Regions from separate parts of the Cohnella candida genome, predicted to be linked through region 3. Evidence: predicted binding sites of a transcription regulator. Region 3 holds the regulator's gene; each other region holds the start of a gene.
The links. The regulator Rex, encoded in region 3, represses fermentation and respiration genes when NADH is low (regulators of the CRP and FNR family bind a similar motif). The targets are predictions, from matches to a motif close to TTGTGAAATATTTCACAA.
Positions count from the first base shown of each region.

Region 1 (5,684 bases), 2.4 Mb from region 3:
GTGGACGGACGGGACGTCCTGATCGTAGAAGACATCATCGACAGCGGCTTGACACTCAGCTACCTGATCGACGTTCTCGAACGCCGCAACGCTTTGTCCGTGAAGGTCGTCGCTTTATTCGACAAGCCGGGACGCCGGACCTCGGAAATCAATGCCGATTTCACCGGGTTCGTTATTCCGGACGCGTTCATCGTCGGATACGGCCTCGACTATGCGGAGAAATACCGGAATCTGCCCTTCGTCGGCGTGCTGAAACCGGAGATCTATTCGAACGGCTGATCGACCGGAGGGCAGCGGCGCGCCCCCTCCCCCGTTCTGTTGTGATGCCAAGACAGGCTATGGTAAAATGATGTAAGCGTGCCGAGAGGAGGCCAGGGATGAATCGGATCATCCGCAACACAGGCTTTTATTTGCTCATATTTTTGGTGACCGTCGGGATCGTCCAGTTCTTCATCAGCAAGAACGAGACTACCGATGAAATCAACTACAACAAAATCATGGAAATCGTCGAAACAGGCAACGCATCCGATATGCAGATGCAGATCCAAAGCGGTTCCTACTTGGTCACCGGTACCTATAAAGATCCGGCCAAAGCAGGCTCCAAATCGGAAACGTTCAGCGGAAGGATCCTCATGTCGGATCCGGGCGCTTCGAGTTTCGCGGAGCTCGCGAGAAAGAACAACATCCAGGTGAAAGTCGAGAAAATGCCGGGACAGAGCTTCTGGCTGACCTTCCTGACTTCCATCATTCCGTTCGTCATCATGTTCATCCTGTTCTTCTTCCTGATCAACCAGGCGCAGGGCGGCGGCGGCAAAGTCATGAACTTCGGCAAGAGCCGCGCGCGTCTTTATAATGAAGAGAAAAAACGCGTGACGTTCGAGGACGTCGCCGGTGCGGACGAAGAGAAACAGGAATTGGTCGAAGTCGTCGAATTCCTGAAGGATCCCCGCAAGTTCGCGGCGCTCGGCGCCCGCATTCCGAAGGGCGTGCTGCTCGTCGGCCCTCCGGGTACCGGTAAAACCTTGCTCGCCCGCGCGGTAGCAGGCGAAGCCGGCGTTCCGTTCTTCAGCATTTCCGGTTCGGACTTCGTCGAAATGTTCGTCGGCGTCGGCGCATCCCGCGTCCGCGACCTGTTCGAGAACGCGAAGAAGAACGCGCCTTGTATCATCTTCATCGACGAAATCGACGCCGTCGGCCGTCAACGGGGCGCAGGCCTCGGCGGCGGACATGACGAGCGCGAACAAACGTTGAACCAATTGCTCGTCGAAATGGACGGATTCGGCGCGAACGAAGGCATCATCATCGTCGCGGCGACCAACCGTCCGGACATCCTGGACCCTGCGCTGCTGCGTCCGGGCCGTTTCGACCGGCAGATCACCGTAGACCGTCCGGACGTCAAAGGCCGCGAAGCGGTGCTGAAAGTCCACGCCCGCAACAAGCCTCTGAGCAAAGACGTCAAGCTGAATACGATCGCCAAGCGGACGACGGGCTTCACCGGCGCCGACCTGGAGAACTTGCTCAACGAAGCGGCCTTGCTGGCCGCACGCCGCAACAAGAAAGACATCGCGATGCAAGAGGTCGACGAAGCGATCGACCGCGTCATCGTCGGTACCGAGAAGAAAAGCCGCGTCATCAGCGATCGCGAGAAGCGCATCGTCGCTTACCACGAAGCGGGCCATACGATCGCGGGCTTCTTCCTCGAGAACGCAGACATGGTCCACAAAGTCACGATCATCCCGCGCGGCCGCGCCGGCGGTTACGTCATCATGCTGCCGAAGGAAGACCGCATGCTGGTGACGAAGCAAGAGCTGCTGGATAAAGTCACCGGGCTGCTCGCCGGACGCGTCGCCGAAGAGCTTTTCATCGGCGAGATCGGCACCGGCGCCTACAGCGACTTCAAACAAGCGACCGGCATCGTCCGCAGCATGATCATGGAATACGGCATGAGCGACAAGCTCGGACCGATGCAGTTCGGCAACTCGCAGGGCCAGGTCTTCCTGGGCCGCGACCTCGGACACGAGCAGAACTATTCCGACGCCATCGCCTACGAGATCGACCAAGAGATGCAGGACATCATTAAGACTTGCTACGACCGGGCGAGAAACCTCTTGACCGAGAAGAGCAAGGAAATGCATCTTGTCGCGAACACCCTGTTGGAGAAGGAAACGCTGGATCTCGACCAGATCAAGAGCCTGATCGAGACGGGCAACGCCGACGGCGAGGGCGACGGTTCCTCCGGAGGAAGCGAAGAACCGAACACCGATCCGATCGTCGATACGCTCGGAGGAGGCGTCCGGGTCCGCATCCAGACACGCGAGGACGACCTGCAAACGCCGACGCCGCAAAATCCGGACAACCGCAAGGACGACGGTTCCGGCGAGGTTTAATCCCGCTGGATGCAACCGACTGTTTATACGATCAGCCCATGCTGGCCAACGGCCGCATGGGCTGATTTTTTTACTTGCGATGTCACGTAAATTCATTGACAACCGTGAAGAAGCGAGTGTAAATTAGGGGGTAATCATCGATTACGGATTCCCATCCGCCCCCTACTTTGTGACTGCATTCACAAAGTCTGCCGCGGGAGGACGATGGAGCCGGAGGAGGAGTACTGCCATGGAAGCATTAGCTCTGGAGCGCAAGGCGGAACAGAACCGCGAGCTGCGCGAACGGCTTTTGCAGCTGAAGAAAGAACGCAACGCCATCATTCTTGCCCACTACTATCAACGCGATGAGATCCAAGAGGTGGCGGATTTCCGCGGCGACTCGTTCCTGCTGGCGCAGAAGGCGGCTGCCACGGACGCCGACGTCATCGTATTTTGCGGCGTTCATTTTATGGGGGAAAGCGCCAAGATCCTGGCGCCGAATAAAATCGTTCTCGTGCCCGACGAGCGGGCGGGCTGTCCGATGGCCGACATGGTCCATCCGATCGGGCTCCGCGAGCTGAAAGCGAAGCACCCGAACGCCAAAGTCGTCACCTACATCAATTCCTCCGCGGACGTCAAAGCGGAGACCGATATCGTCTGCACGTCGGCGAACGCCGTGAAGGTGGTCAACTCGGTCGACTCCGACGAGATCATCTGGTGCCCGGACAAGAACCTCGGCCATTACGTGTCTCAATTCACGGACAAGAAAATGATCATCTGGGAAGGGTACTGCAATACGCACGACATGCTGACGGTGAAAGACGTCGTGGAAATGCGGGCCAAACACCCGAACGCGCAATTCGTCGTGCATCCCGAATGCCGGCCCGAAGTGGTCGCGATGGCGGACTTCGTCGGCAGTACCACCGGGATCCTCAAATACTGCAAGGAATCCGAGCATCAGGAGTTCATCGTCGGAACCGAGGACGGAACCGGCTATCAGCTTCGTGTGGACAGTCCGAACAAGACGTTCCATTTTGCGTCCAAATTCCTCGTTTGCCCGAACATGAAGGTCAACAACTTGAAGAAAGTCGTTCGCTGCCTGGAAACGATGCAGCCTCAAATCTACGTACCGCCGGAAGTGGCCGACAAAGCCAGACTATCGCTGGAGAGAATGCTGCAAGTGAAGTAGCATTCTCTACTTTCTTGCCGGACAGGAGACCGAGAATCCATGATACCGCGTTATATCGTAGACTTCGATCTGGATACGCTGCCGAAGGTGCATACGGACGTCATCGTCATTGGAGCGGGCATCGCGGGACTATTCACGTCCATCAAGGCCAGCGAACGGAACCGCGTGCTCATGATCACCAAGAAATCGCTGTTCGAGAGCAACACCCGTTATGCCCAGGGCGGCATTGCCGCCGTTTTCTCAGAGGAAGACTCCCCGGAATTCCACCTTCAGGATACGCTGATCGCGGGTGCGGGGCTATGCGATGAAGAAGCGGTTCAAGTGCTGGTGCACGAAGGACCCCGCGGCGTTCAGGAGCTGATCCGTCTCGGCACCCAGTTCGACGAAGAGGAAGACGGCCACTACGCCTTGACCCGGGAAGGCGCCCACAGCCAGCGCCGGATTCTGCACGCCAACGGCGACGCCACCGGTTTCGAAATCGTCAGGGCGCTGGCGGATAAGGTGCAGACGAATCCTTCCATTGAAGTGTGGGACGATCACTTCGTGCTCGATCTGCTCACGGAAGACGGGGAATGCCGCGGCGCCGTCGTCCAGAAACCGGACGGCTCCCGCGTGGCGGTATACGGCAAGGCCGTCGTGCTTAGCACCGGGGGTACGGGGCAACTCTATCGCTATACGACGAATCCCGAGGTCGCGACCGGGGACGGCATCGCGATGGCCTATCGGGCCGGCGCGTTGATCCGGGACATGGAGTTCATCCAGTTTCATCCGACCTCGTTGTGTTATCCGGGAGCTCCACGGTTTCTGATCTCGGAAGCCGTGCGGGGCGAAGGCGCCTACCTGCGCAACATCCGCGGCGAGCGGTTCATGGATAAATACCATCCACAGCTCGAGCTTGCGCCCCGCGACGTGGTCGCCAGGGCGATCCTTGAAGAGATGGAGCAGACCAAGTCGACTTACGTCTACATTGATATTACCCACCAGAGTCCGGAGCTCGTCAGGCACCGGTTCCCGACCATCCATAAATTTTGCCTGCAGTTCGGGCTGGATTTGACGACGGATTGGATTCCGGTCGCCCCGGCTGCCCATTACATGATGGGCGGAGTGAAGACGGGCCTGGACGGGGAAACCAATATCAAGCGGTTATACGCGTGCGGCGAAGCTTCGTCTACGGGCGTGCATGGGGCGAATCGTCTGGCGAGCAATTCGCTGTCGGAAGCGATCGTGTTCGGGCGGCGGATCGTGGAAAGCATTAACCGCCTGAAGCCGATGGACCGGGACATGCATGTCCGCCATGAGGAGCAGCGGTTGTCGCCGTCCGGCATGGCCGCACCGGAGCGGAGACTGAAGCTGCAAAAATCGATGGTGCGCTGGGTCGGCCTGAGGCGGGATCGGCTGGGGCTCGAGCGGGGGCTGGAAGAGATCAAGCAGCATCTGCCGGTCTTCCGCACCCCGCTGGCTTCCCGTGAGGAGCTGGAGTTCGCGAACTTGCTGACCTGCGCCATGCTGACCGCCGAATCGGCGCTGTCGCGCGAGGAGAGTCGCGGGGCTCACTTCCGGGAAGATTTCCCGGAGCGCGACGATATCGATTGGCTCAAACATACGATAATAGACAGGGATCACGGGCTGGGGGAGGAACGGCTGGCATGTTCGAGCGAGAAAGCGATTGGCTGAACGGAGGACCCGCCGTCGAGGCGGTTAAGCAACAGATCGCCAGGTGGCTGGCGGAAGACATCGGTTCCGGAGACGTGACGACGATGGCGACGGTGCCGGCGGGACACGTTTCCCGAGGCATTATTCACGCCAAGCAAAGCGGCGTTCTGGCCGGCATGCCGCTTGCCCGCCTCGTTTTCGGTGTCGTGGACGAGAAGCTCCGTTTCGAGGCGAAAGCCGCTGACGGAGACCGGGTGGAACGCGGAACGGTGCTGGCCGTCGTGGAAGGATCGACGCATTCGATTCTGACCGGCGAGCGGCTGGCTTTGAACTTGATGCAGCGGATGTCGGGCATCGCCACGAAGACGAGGATTTACGTCGACGCGGCGCGCGATTATCCCGCCCGCATCGTGGATACGCGCAAAACGACGCCGGGACACCGCACGCTCGAGAAATACGCGGTCCGGGTCGGCGGG
Region 1 is NZ_CP033433.1:4,308,518-4,314,201, forward strand. Features, by position in the region: gene hpt (hypoxanthine phosphoribosyltransferase) at 1-279, shown strand, start outside; gene ftsH (ATP-dependent zinc metalloprotease FtsH) at 378-2,387, shown strand; gene nadA (quinolinate synthase NadA) at 2,617-3,555, shown strand; gene nadB (L-aspartate oxidase) at 3,595-5,229, shown strand; gene nadC (carboxylating nicotinate-nucleotide diphosphorylase) at 5,202-5,684, shown strand, end outside.
Region 1: the regulator Rex is predicted to act here: its motif matches at 2,555-2,572, upstream of nadA (quinolinate synthase NadA).

Region 2 (5,684 bases), 210 kb from region 3:
GAAACCGTGATCGACGGAGTATTTTGCCGCCTCGGGAGGAAGCAGGCTCTTTCCGGTAAAAGAGCTGTACACCATCGCGAAGGAAGTCGGGCCGCAACCGGTTAGCCCGATCGTTTGATTGGAATCTCGGATATTGGAATACATCTGATTCTTCCACCGCAGATCTTCTTGGCTGTAATAAACGAGATTCATTTCCCCTCACCGTCTTCCTTCGAATTCTGAATCTATACAAATTTCCACTTAACTGGTTATTTTCCTCTATTTCACTAGTGAGAGAGGATCATGCTATAATTCTATGAATAACGTCATAACGATATCATGGGAGATTCATAGAATGAACAAATGGGGAAAAACGCTCGCCGCCGCGCTGATCTCAGCTACCGCTTTGACGGCGTCAGGCGGACAAGCCGCAACTGCAGCCACCTCCGTAAAGCCGGTTACCGTCCTGCTTGATGACGTGGCGATGTCTTTCGACGGCATTCAGGCCCAAATCAAAAGCAACATTACGTTCGTCCCGTTCCGTTCCATCGCGGAAGCGATGGGCATCGACATTCAATGGAATGCGAAGCTGAGGAGAATTACCGCAACGGGCCAAGTGAACGGCCAGGCGACGACGGTCGTGCTCGATGTGGGCAAAATCACCGCCACCGTCAACGGAAAATCGGTTAAGCTTATCGCCGCGCCTTACACGATGAACGACCGGACGCTCATTCCGCTGAACTTTTTCAGCACGCAATTCGGCGCCAAGGTCGGCTGGGACGGCACGACCCGTACCGTTTCGATCGTTTCTCCGCTAAGGGAAATGTACCTCCGTGGATTTTACGCTATCAGCTCGTTCGCCGAGCGCGCCCATATCGATGAGATGAACTCCGTCGCTTTCGGTTGGGCACGGTTGGACGCCAACGGCGAACTGACGACAAGCGGCAAAGACTTCTACTGGCCGCCCGCAGCGACTGACGCATCGCCGGAATCCATCGTGAGCGGCGCTTCCGCCGAAGGGATTGCGCCTTATCTGATGGTTTTCGCGGTGGACGGCAGCGATGAGTTGACGAAAATGTTGAGCGATCCTGCGCTTCGTGACCGTTCGATCGACGGCATTTTGAAGCTTGCGAAAGAGAAAGGGTTCGGCGGCGTACAGCTGGACTTCGAAGGTCTCGGACTACGGGACAACGCTCCCGAACAACGGAAACTGTTCAACGATTACGTGAGCCTGCTCGCAAGCAAGCTTAAGCCCGAAGGCCTGAAGCTGTCGCTGGCCGTACCGCCTCCGAACGGCGCGTACAAAGGTTACGACTACGCGACGCTGGCGGGCCTTGCGGACGATCTCGTCGTGATGGCATACGCCTATCATCCGGCCGGAACGCCCAACCATACGCCGCAGCCCAATGCGAAAGTCGAAGCCGCGATTACGGGACTGCTCAAAGCCGGCGTACCGAAGGAGAAGCTCATTTTGGGCATCGACCTCTGGAGCGAAACGCCGCAGACGATTGACGACAAGCTGGGTCTTGCGAAACGTTACGCGCTCAAAGGCGCGGCATTTTGGCGGATCGGACTTTATTCGTACTATGGGCAGGAGATGACGGATACGATCAACCGTTCCGTCGTCAAACTGACCACGGTTTCGAACTAACGCCAACTGCACGCTTTCCAATTGTGTCCATTTTGTGGTTTCCGGCAAAAAGTGATTTTTCTCACAGTGGGGGCCTCCGGCACGGGTTTATGATAAACCCAGCCCGATATTGAAGGAGGACACCCCATGAAGAAATGGTTATTCACGCTCGGATTCGTGCTGGCGGCAACGCTGATTCTCTCCGCCTGCGGAAGCAAATCCGAGGACAAAGCCGCACCGGCCGCGAGCGCAGCGGCAAGCACCGCCGCCGGTGCCGCTAAAGAGATTACGATCAACGCGAAAAACTTCGAGTTCGACCAGAAAGAAATCAAGGTGAAAAAGGGCGACACGGTCACGATCACGCTGGCCAACAGCCAAGGCAATCATGGCCTCAAAATCGAAGGCTACGACAAAGAGATCAAAGGCAACGGTTCGGTAACCTTCACTGCCGATAAGGCCGGCTCGTTCAACTTCGCCTGCTCCATCATGTGCGGACAAGGGCATGCCAAGATGACCGGCACCTTGATCGTCGAATAACCGAGATGAACAAGCGCTTCCCGTAAGGGAGGCGTTTTTTTGTATTTGTCGCAACCTGTCACAAAGCGTTCACGCCGGATGTGATATTTGTCACAGAGGAAAACCCGGCTCACTCCCTACAATGAAGGCAAGACATCGACAGACGGGAGGTCATTTCGAGATGAAGAAAAAAGATAAGCCTTCTCTCAAGGGGACGTTCGTCTCCGTCATGCTGCTGGGCGCTTTCATCCTGGTCGCGTGGATCGGCGTTTTCGCGCTTTATATGGCCCGTAACTAAAAAGGAGTGGACTTCATGCATCTTCACCGTCTAGAGAAAATTTGGCTCAGCATCGGCATCGGGATGCTCGCGATCTTTCTGATCGTGCTCGGCACGATGGCCTTCACCATGGGGATGGCGCCCCCCAGCATGGATCACCACACGATCGATCCTACGAAGGTGAACCAAACGGCTCCGTTCGACAAGCCGGGCATCACCCAAACCGGCAACAAACAATATGAAGCGGTCATCGTCGCCTATGCATTCGGCTATGAGCCGCAGAAGCTCGAAGTACCGGCCGGCTCCACCGTGGATTTCATGGTCACGACTTCGGACGTCGTACACGGCTTCTCGATCGTCGGAACGAACGTCAACATGATGATCGAGCCCGGCGAAATCAGCCATATCAGCCACACGTTCGATGAACCGGGCGAGTATCTGATCATCTGTAACGAGTATTGCGGCACCGGCCACGAATACATGAAGACCACCATTGTCGTCAAGTAAGGGGAGAATAGGATGAAAAATTTCGATCGAAGCGACGGCAAGCTGGTTATCGCGCATATTCTGTTCGCGTTCGCGGCGCTGCTCGTCGGCGGCATCGCGGGGATGTTGCAGGGGATGGTCCGAGGCGGTACGATCACGCTTCCCGCGAACATCGGCTATTACGAGCTGCTGACCGCGCACGGCGTCCTCATGGCACTTATTTTCACGACGTACTTCATCATCGGGTTCCTCTACTCCGGCGTATCGCACACGCTGGGCGGCAAGCTGCTGCCGGCTTCGAAAAAGCTGGGGTGGGCCGGTTACTGGACCATGTCCGTAGGCACGGTGATCGGGGTCGTCGTCATTCTGCTCGGCAAAGCGACCGTGCTGTATACGTTCTACGCGCCGATGAAGGCGTCGCCGTGGTTCTATATCGCGCTGGCTCTCGTGGTCATCGGCAGCTGGCTGAGCGGCTTCGGCATCTTCCTGCAATACCGCCGCTGGAAGCGGACGAACCCCAACAAGCTGTCTCCACTGTTCGCCTACATGTCCGTCGTTACGATGCTGCTGTGGCAAGTCGCCACGATCGGCGTGGCCATCGAAGTCGTCGTGCAGCTGATCCCGTGGTCGTTCGGCTGGGTGGATACGGTCAACGTGGTGCTGAGCCGCACGCTGTTCTGGTACTTCGGCCATCCGCTCGTTTACTTCTGGCTGCTGCCGGCTTACATTTGCTGGTACGTCGTCATTCCGAAAATCATCGGAGGACGCATTTTCAGCGATTCTCTCGCGCGGCTGTCGTTCATGCTGTTCCTGCTGTTCTCGATTCCGGTCGGTTTCCACCATCAGTTGATGGAACCGGGTATCTCGACCTTCTGGAAATACCTCCAGGTCGTGCTCACCTTCATGGTCATCGTTCCGTCGCTCATGACGGCGTTCTCGCTGTTCGCGACGTTCGAGCTGAACGGACGCGCGAAAGGAGCGAAAGGCCTCTTCGGCTGGATGAAGGTGCTGCCGTGGAAAGACGTCCGTTTCTTCGCGCCGTTCATGGGCATGCTGATCTTCATTCCCGCCGGTGCTGGCGGCATCATCAACGCCAGTAACCAGATGAACGCGGTCGTGCATAATACGCTGTGGGTCACGGGCCACTTCCATTTGACGGTGGCGACCAGCGTGGCACTCACGTTCTTCGGCATCGTATACTGGCTCATCCCAACCGTGACGGGGCGCATCCTGACGCCGAGAATCAACCGAGCAGGCATCATCCAGACGATCGTATGGTGCGTCGGGATGTTCATCATGTCGGGTTCGATGCATACCGTCGGTTTGCTCGGTTCGCCGAGACGGACGGCCTACACGACTTACGACGACAATCCGGACGCGATCCTGTGGATGCCTTACCACGTCGCCATGGCGGTCGGCGGCATCATCCTCTTCGTCGGCGTGCTGCTGATCATCGGCAACGTGATCGCCTTGCTCCGCGCTCCGAAAGGAGAAACCCAGTATCCGATCGGCGAAGTGTCGGAGAACGCAGAAGCGACGCCGCGTTTCCTGGAACGCTGGGGCCTGTGGCTTGGCATCGCCGTCGCGCTCATCCTGTTCGCGTATACGATTCCGCTCATCGATATGCTGCGGAACACGGTGACGTCGCCGGGATACGTGACGTGGTAACCCTTATGTTAAGGCCATATTGAGATCAAGCACGGATCCGCTCGCGGGCCCGTGCTTTTTTGCGTATGCCGGAATCTGTTATAGTAACGGAAGAGGGGCCGGTCCGATTCCACGGACGGCCTCCATATCCGACAGCGGGAGGTTCTCGAATCCAATGAGTCCTATGGGTACCGGCATGTCAGGAGGCAAAAGCGTCATCATCCGCCTGGAGATCAGGACGGATCGCATTCATTTCGGCCAGGTGGCAAGCGCCGTCGCCGTCACCGGAGGGGACATCGTCGCCATCGACGTCATCCACACGGGACGGGACTCGACGATCCGCGATTTGACCGTTATGGTGGTTGACAACGAGCATTTGGACCGGGTGCTTGAGGCTTTGAAAAGCTTGGAAGGCATCCGGGTCGTGAACGTATCGGACCGGACGTTCCTTCTGCACTTGGGAGGCAAAATCGAAATCGCTCCGAAAACGCCGATCCAAAACCGCGACGACCTGTCCAGGGTCTATACGCCTGACGTCGCCCGGGTCTGCATGGCGATCCGCGAGGATCCCGGCAAAGCGTTCACGTTGACGATCAAGCGCAATACGGTCGCCGTCGTCTCGGACGGGACGGCCGTGCTCGGTCTCGGCAACATCGGCCCGTACGCGGCCATGCCGGTCATGGAAGGCAAAGCGATGCTGTTCAAACAGTTCGCCGGCGTCGACGCGTTCCCGATTTGCCTGGATACGCAGGATACGGAAGAAATCATCCGCCACGTGAAGGCGATCGCGCCGGCGTTCGGCGGCATTAATTTAGAGGACATCGCTTCGCCGCGCTGCTTCGAGATCGAGAAGAGGCTCCGTGAGGAGCTCGACATCCCGGTTTTCCATGACGACCAGCACGGTACGGCCGTCGTATTGTATGCAGGTTTGATCAACGCGCTTAAGGTGGTCGGCAAGGAGCTCGGCAGCGTGAAGGTGGTCGTGTGCGGCGTCGGAGCGGCAGGCGTGGCCTGCAGCAAGATTCTGATGGCGGCAGGCGTCGGGGAAATCATCGGCGTCGACCGAGAAGGCATCTTGACGGCCGACAAGGAGTACGCGCAGCCGATGTGGCGGTGGTATGCGGAAAATTCCAATCCACGCAGGATCAG
Region 2 is NZ_CP033433.1:1,702,231-1,707,914, reverse strand. Features, by position in the region: gene EAV92_RS08015 (C39 family peptidase) at 1-192, opposite strand, end outside; gene EAV92_RS08010 (stalk domain-containing protein) at 335-1,630, shown strand; gene EAV92_RS08005 (cupredoxin domain-containing protein) at 1,757-2,146, shown strand; gene EAV92_RS08000 (cytochrome c oxidase subunit 2A) at 2,307-2,423, shown strand; gene EAV92_RS07995 (cytochrome c oxidase subunit II) at 2,439-2,909, shown strand; gene EAV92_RS07990 (b(o/a)3-type cytochrome-c oxidase subunit 1) at 2,922-4,556, shown strand; gene EAV92_RS07985 (NAD-dependent malic enzyme) at 4,720-5,684, shown strand, end outside.
Region 2: the regulator Rex is predicted to act here: its motif matches at 2,225-2,242, upstream of EAV92_RS08000 (cytochrome c oxidase subunit 2A).

Region 3 (5,684 bases):
AATCCAGGGAAGGCCAGGATATCATGTTCGGCGAAGTGCTGCAGTCCCTCGAACAGGATTCCCATTTGCTCGTGGAAGCGGGCACGGGAACGGGAAAGTCGCTCGGCTATCTGCTTCCCTCTCTCTATTATGGTCTGAAGGAATCCAAAAAAATCGTCGTGACGACGCACACGATCCAGCTTCAGGAACAGCTTCGCCAACGGGATTTGCCGCTGCTGCAGAAGGTGCTGCCCGTATCGTTCCGCGCTTCGGTCTTCAAGGGTCGAAGCAACTACCTGTGTCTCCGCAAATTCGAAAACCGCGTTTCGGTGCCGGACTACGCGCTCGGCAAGGAAGACGCGGTGACCCGGGGAGCCATGACGGTATGGCTCTCGGAAACGTCCACCGGAGAGGGCGAGGAACTGAATCTCGGCCGCTCCAAGGAAGAGTGGGACGCTGTCGCCAGCGACGCGGCGTCTTGCCTGAACCGCTCTTGTCCGTGGTTCCACAAATGCTTCTATCACCGCGCGCGGAACGAGGCGGGCAAAGCGGACCTCGTCATCACGAACCATGCGCTCGTATTCACGGACATGCGCGCCGAGCACCGATTGCTGCCGTCCTACGACCGCTTGATCGTGGATGAAGCCCATCATCTGGAAGAAGTGGCGGGGCAGCATCTCGGACAGAAAACCGGCTACAACTCTCTCGCGATGCCGTTGCAGCGGCTCTGGAAAGATTCCCGGAACGGATTGATTCCACAATTGGCGACGGCACTCGCATCCGTTCCGCATGACCAAGCGCCCGCTTGGGTGGAGAAGGCGGAGCTCATGCCCGCCAAATTGAACGATATTCGGGAATCCTGGGAACGCTGGACGGAAGCGTTGTTCGGACTGTTGGCGGGCCAAGCCGCCGCCGACGAGACGGGCAGCCTGACGCTGCGCTTGAAGCAAGATGCGCTCCCGAAAGGGTGGGACGCCATTCGCGTGGACGCGGACAACGCCATCCAGCTGATGTCCGACTTCATCCGGCCGATGGAGAAGCTGATCGCGGAAATCCGTGAAGAAACCGACGATTATTCGCTGCAGGGCCTTCTGACGGACCTGAGCGGCGTCGTGAAAGACGTGGCTGCGGTCCGGGCGGACTTGTCTTCGTTCGTCACGATGGGCGAAGCCGGCTATGTCTACTGGGCGGAAGCGCACTTCCAATACCGCGGCCGGTCCGTGTGGATGTACGGCGTGCCCGCCGACGTGAGCGCTCTGCTGAAGGAAGGCCTGTTCGACCGCAAGGCGAGCGTCGTCATGACGTCCGCGACTTTGACGGTAGACAAATCGTTTCAATATGTGACGGAGCAGCTGGGCCTTGCCGAGTCGGAGAAGGAAGGCCGGCTCCGGACCTCGCAGCTGCCGTCCCCGTTCCGCTATCGCGAACAAGCCCTCGTGCTCATTCCGAGGGATTTTCCGGGTATCCGGGGCAAGGACGGCGACGCCGCGTTCGTGCAGGCCTTGACCGATTCGCTGCGCGACGTGGCCCAAACCGTCGGCGGACGCATGCTCGTCCTGTTTACGTCGCATCGTATGCTGAAGACGGTATACGGTCCGCTCAAGGAAAGCTTGGAGCCCGCCGGCATCCAGGTGCTCGGCCAGGGAATCGACGGCTCGAGCCGCAGCCGTCTGACCAAGCAATTCCGCGACCAGCCGGCGTCGGTGCTGCTGGGTACGAGCAGCTACTGGGAAGGCGTCGATTTGCCGGGAGATGCGCTCACGTGCTTGGCTATCGTACGATTGCCCTTCCAGCCTCCGAACCATCCGGTGGTCGAGGCGAAGTCGGAAAAGCTGCAAGCGGAGAAGAAAAACCCGTTCATGAAGCTGTCGCTTCCGCAGGCGGTCATCCGTTTCAAGCAGGGCTTCGGCAGACTGGTGCGCACCGCGACCGACCGGGGGATCGTCATTTTGTACGACACCAGGGTCATCGACACGAGCTACGGGAAATACTTCCTGTACTCGCTGCCCGGACCGAAAATGGAGCATTTGCCGACGGCCGGCATGGCGGACCGGGTCAAGCAGTGGCTTGACGAGGGAAGGCCGGAAACCGTCAAACCAGCGGACGAAGGGGGAGAAGCCGGATGAAGCAGGAGAAAATATCGGAGGCGGTCGTGCGGCGGCTGCCGGTATATTTGAGGTTTCTGAACGAGCTCAGCCTATCCGACGTCCAAACGGTATCGTCTCAGGATCTCGGCGAGAAGCTGGACCTCAATCCCGCGCAAATCCGCAAAGATTTGGCCTATTTCGGGGAATTCGGACGCAAAGGCGTCGGTTACAACGTGGCCTATTTGATCGAGAAGATCCGCCACATCCTCAAATTGGACAAAACGCTCAACGTGGCCCTCGTCGGCACCGGCAACCTGGGGCGCGCGTTGTGCAATTACAACATGTACACGAAAGACAACATGAAAATCGTCGCCGTTTTCGACGCCGATGCAGGCAAAACGGGCACGAAAATCAACCAGATGACCGTGCAGCCGATGTCGGAGCTCAGCGAGACGGTGGACAGGCTCGGCATCGCGATCGGGATCATCACCGTTCCGGCCATCGAGGCGCAGAACGTGGCGGACCGGTTCGTAGCCGCGGGAATCAAGGGCATCCTGAATTTCGCGCCGTCCGTCTTGAAAGTGCCCGCAGGCGTTCGGATCCACTACGCCGACTTTACGGCGGAACTGCTCAGCTTGGCCTATTACATGGATTATGAAAAGCGAAAAGAACAAGGGGACGTCGAAGAATGAAAAGATGGCTGATCACGAACGGATATTTCGCGACCATGGACGATACTCGTCCGCTGTTCAAAGGCTGGATGGCGGTTGAAGGATCGCGCATCGCGGACATGGGAGAAGGGGAGGCGCCTGCGGAGTGGCTGGAGGCTGCCGCCGAAACGGTGGACGGCCAAGACTTGCTGTTCCTGCCCGGGCTGGTCAACACGCACGGACACGCCGCGATGTCCCTTCTTCGCGGCTATGCGGACGATCTGGCGCTGCAGGACTGGCTGCAGAACCATATGTGGCCGATGGAAGCCAAGTTCACCGGTGACGACGTATACTGGGGCAGCGCCTTGGCCGCGGCGGAAATGATCAAAACCGGAACGACGACGTTCCTGGATATGTACGACCACATGCACCGGGTCGGCGAAGTCGTGGACCAGTCCGGCTTGCGCGCCGTGCTGACGCGCGGCATGATCGGCATGGTGCCGGAGGACGTCCAGAAGGCGAAACTGCAGGACGCCGTCACCTTCGCCCGCGAATGGCACGGCGCCGCCGACGGGCGCATTACGGTCATGATGTGTCCGCACGCGCCTTACACGTGCCCGCCCGATTTCATCGTGAAAGTCGTGGAAGCCGCGCATGAATTGAACCTTTCCCTGCACACGCACATGTCGGAAACGAGGTTCGAAGTCGAGCAAAACGTCCGAGATTACGGGGTGCGCCCGCCGGAGCATTTGGACCGTCTCGGCTTCTTCAGCCGTCCCGCGCTCGTCGCCCACGCCGTCCATCTGACGGACGAGGAGATCGCCCTTCTGGCGGAACGGAACGTCGCCGTCTCGCATAACCCGGTCAGCAACCTGAAGCTGGCTAGCGGAGTGGCGCGCGTGCCGGAACTTCTCGCGGCTGGCGTGACCGTGGGTCTCGGGACGGACAGCGTGGCAAGCAACAACAATCTGGACCTGTTCGAGGAGATCCGCCTTGCCGCCCTGCTTCATAAAGGCGTCACCGGGGACCCGACCGTCATTCCGGCCGCGGAGGCTCTCCGCCTCGGCACGACTTACGGTGCCCGCGCGCTCGGCTTGGAAGGGCAGACCGGCATCTTGAAGCCCGGCATGAAGGCCGACTTCATCGCGGTATCGACGGCGCAAACCCATTTCGTGCCCCGCACCGACTTGATTTCCCATCTTGTTTATGCAGCGTCGGGCTCCGACGTGAAGCACGTTTGGGCGGACGGCCGGCAGCTATTGCGGGGCGGCGAGCTGCTTACGCTCGATGAGGAAAGGATTCGCTACGAAGCGCAAGCCTGCTTCGAGAGGCTCAGGGGATGAGCCTCAGCCGAACGGAAAGCAGGCGCAGGCTGACTTCCCTCTCCATGGGAAAGTGGGTCGCCGCGGGCATCGTTTTCGTCGCGCTGCTCGTCCTGGCGTTCGTCCTTTACGTCCGAACGGCGGATTCGAGTTATCGCGCGGATGAACGGAGAGCGGTCACCATCGCCAAAGTCCAAGGCGGGTTGACCGATATCGACCAGGCCGTCTGGTATACCTGGGATGACTCGCTGTGGATCGTATCCGGCCAAGACAAGGACGGCCAGTCGTGGATCCTGTGGGAACGCAGCGACGGCATCGTCAAAGAGAAGGCGTCCGACGGCTATACCGAATCGCGAATCCGGGAACGATTCGCCGCCGATCGGCCCGCGGCGGTGCCGCTTCGCGTCCAGCCGGGCTGGTTCGGCGGTATGCCGGCGTGGGAAATCCGCTATCGCAAATCGCCCGCTTCGGATCAGCAGGGCATCGATTTTTATTCGTTTAAAGAAGGTGCTTTACTGAAAGCCTACGATCTCCCCGGCAATTAAAGGGGAAAGAGGCCGTATGATGCTGAGATTGCCGCATTTCACCCTTTCGAAGGGAGCGAAATGCGGCTTTTTTGCATACGGATATGCTTGCTAACTATCTATCAAATCGTCTATCAAACTTTATAGCAAAAATGAGAATACTTTCATGACACCGGACGTTTAAGATGACGTATAATAGGTTATACAAACGATCTGCCGCCGGCCGTAACCGATATCCGCCCCTCCTTTCGACGGGGCGTTTTTCATTGGCGTTCTTGCCAAGCTTTTGATCACCAAACCGGCGGTTAAAACTGATATACTCGTTGCTATACGCTTGCGTTTCTATTCGTCATTTAACCATGATCGTACTTTCCTATAAATACAGCAAAAATATGAAGGAGGACAACGCGATATGAAAATCAAAATGGTGCCGCTTGCGATTACGGCCGCGCTGTCGGCGTCGCTCTTGTTCGGCGGATGGATCACGTACCGGCATTACGGCGTCGAGCAGCCGCTGGACCGCGTGGCGGAATCGGTTAACGGCGTCCAATCGGCCGCGGCTTCCATGACGTCCGGCCAAATCGTCCTTAACGTGAAGTTGAAACCCGACGCGGACCTCGCCGAAGTCTACCGCAAGGTCAAGGAAGAAGGCGCCGGCCAAATCGGCGGCAAAAAGCTCGAGTTCAACGTGGAATCGGAAACGTCCGATCAGCTCGAGAAAGCCTGGAGCTATTCGCTGTTCGATGTGGCGCAGGCCATGGAAACGCGCCATTATTCCGAGATTCGGGATGCCATGGACAAGCTGTCCGCACGTTTTCCGGGCGTGACCGCGACGACCGACATGGACGATGACAACGTATATATCCGGCTCGTGGACGGGAAAACGGCGAAGTTCGTCGTGCTCCCTCGCGAGGCGGCAAGTTTGGGGGTATGGCCGAATGCGTAAGCTGAAAACATACGGGAAAGAAATCGCCATCGGCTTCGTTCCCGTTTTCCTGTTATTCCTGATGTACGTCGGGGTTTCCCCGATGCCCATCATCACCTTATTGCTCGTTTCCACTGCGCTGTTCTTCCTTACGAAGGCGCGCGGAGGCATCGCCGTCGGCGCGATGAACAAGAAAA
Region 3 is NZ_CP033433.1:1,909,202-1,914,885, reverse strand. Features, by position in the region: gene dinG (ATP-dependent DNA helicase DinG) at 1-2,105, shown strand, start outside; gene EAV92_RS08965 (redox-sensing transcriptional repressor Rex) at 2,102-2,758, shown strand; gene EAV92_RS08960 (amidohydrolase) at 2,755-4,059, shown strand; gene EAV92_RS08955 (cell wall elongation regulator TseB-like domain-containing protein) at 4,056-4,583, shown strand; gene EAV92_RS08950 (hypothetical protein) at 4,975-5,508, shown strand; gene EAV92_RS08945 (AAA family ATPase) at 5,510-5,684, shown strand, end outside.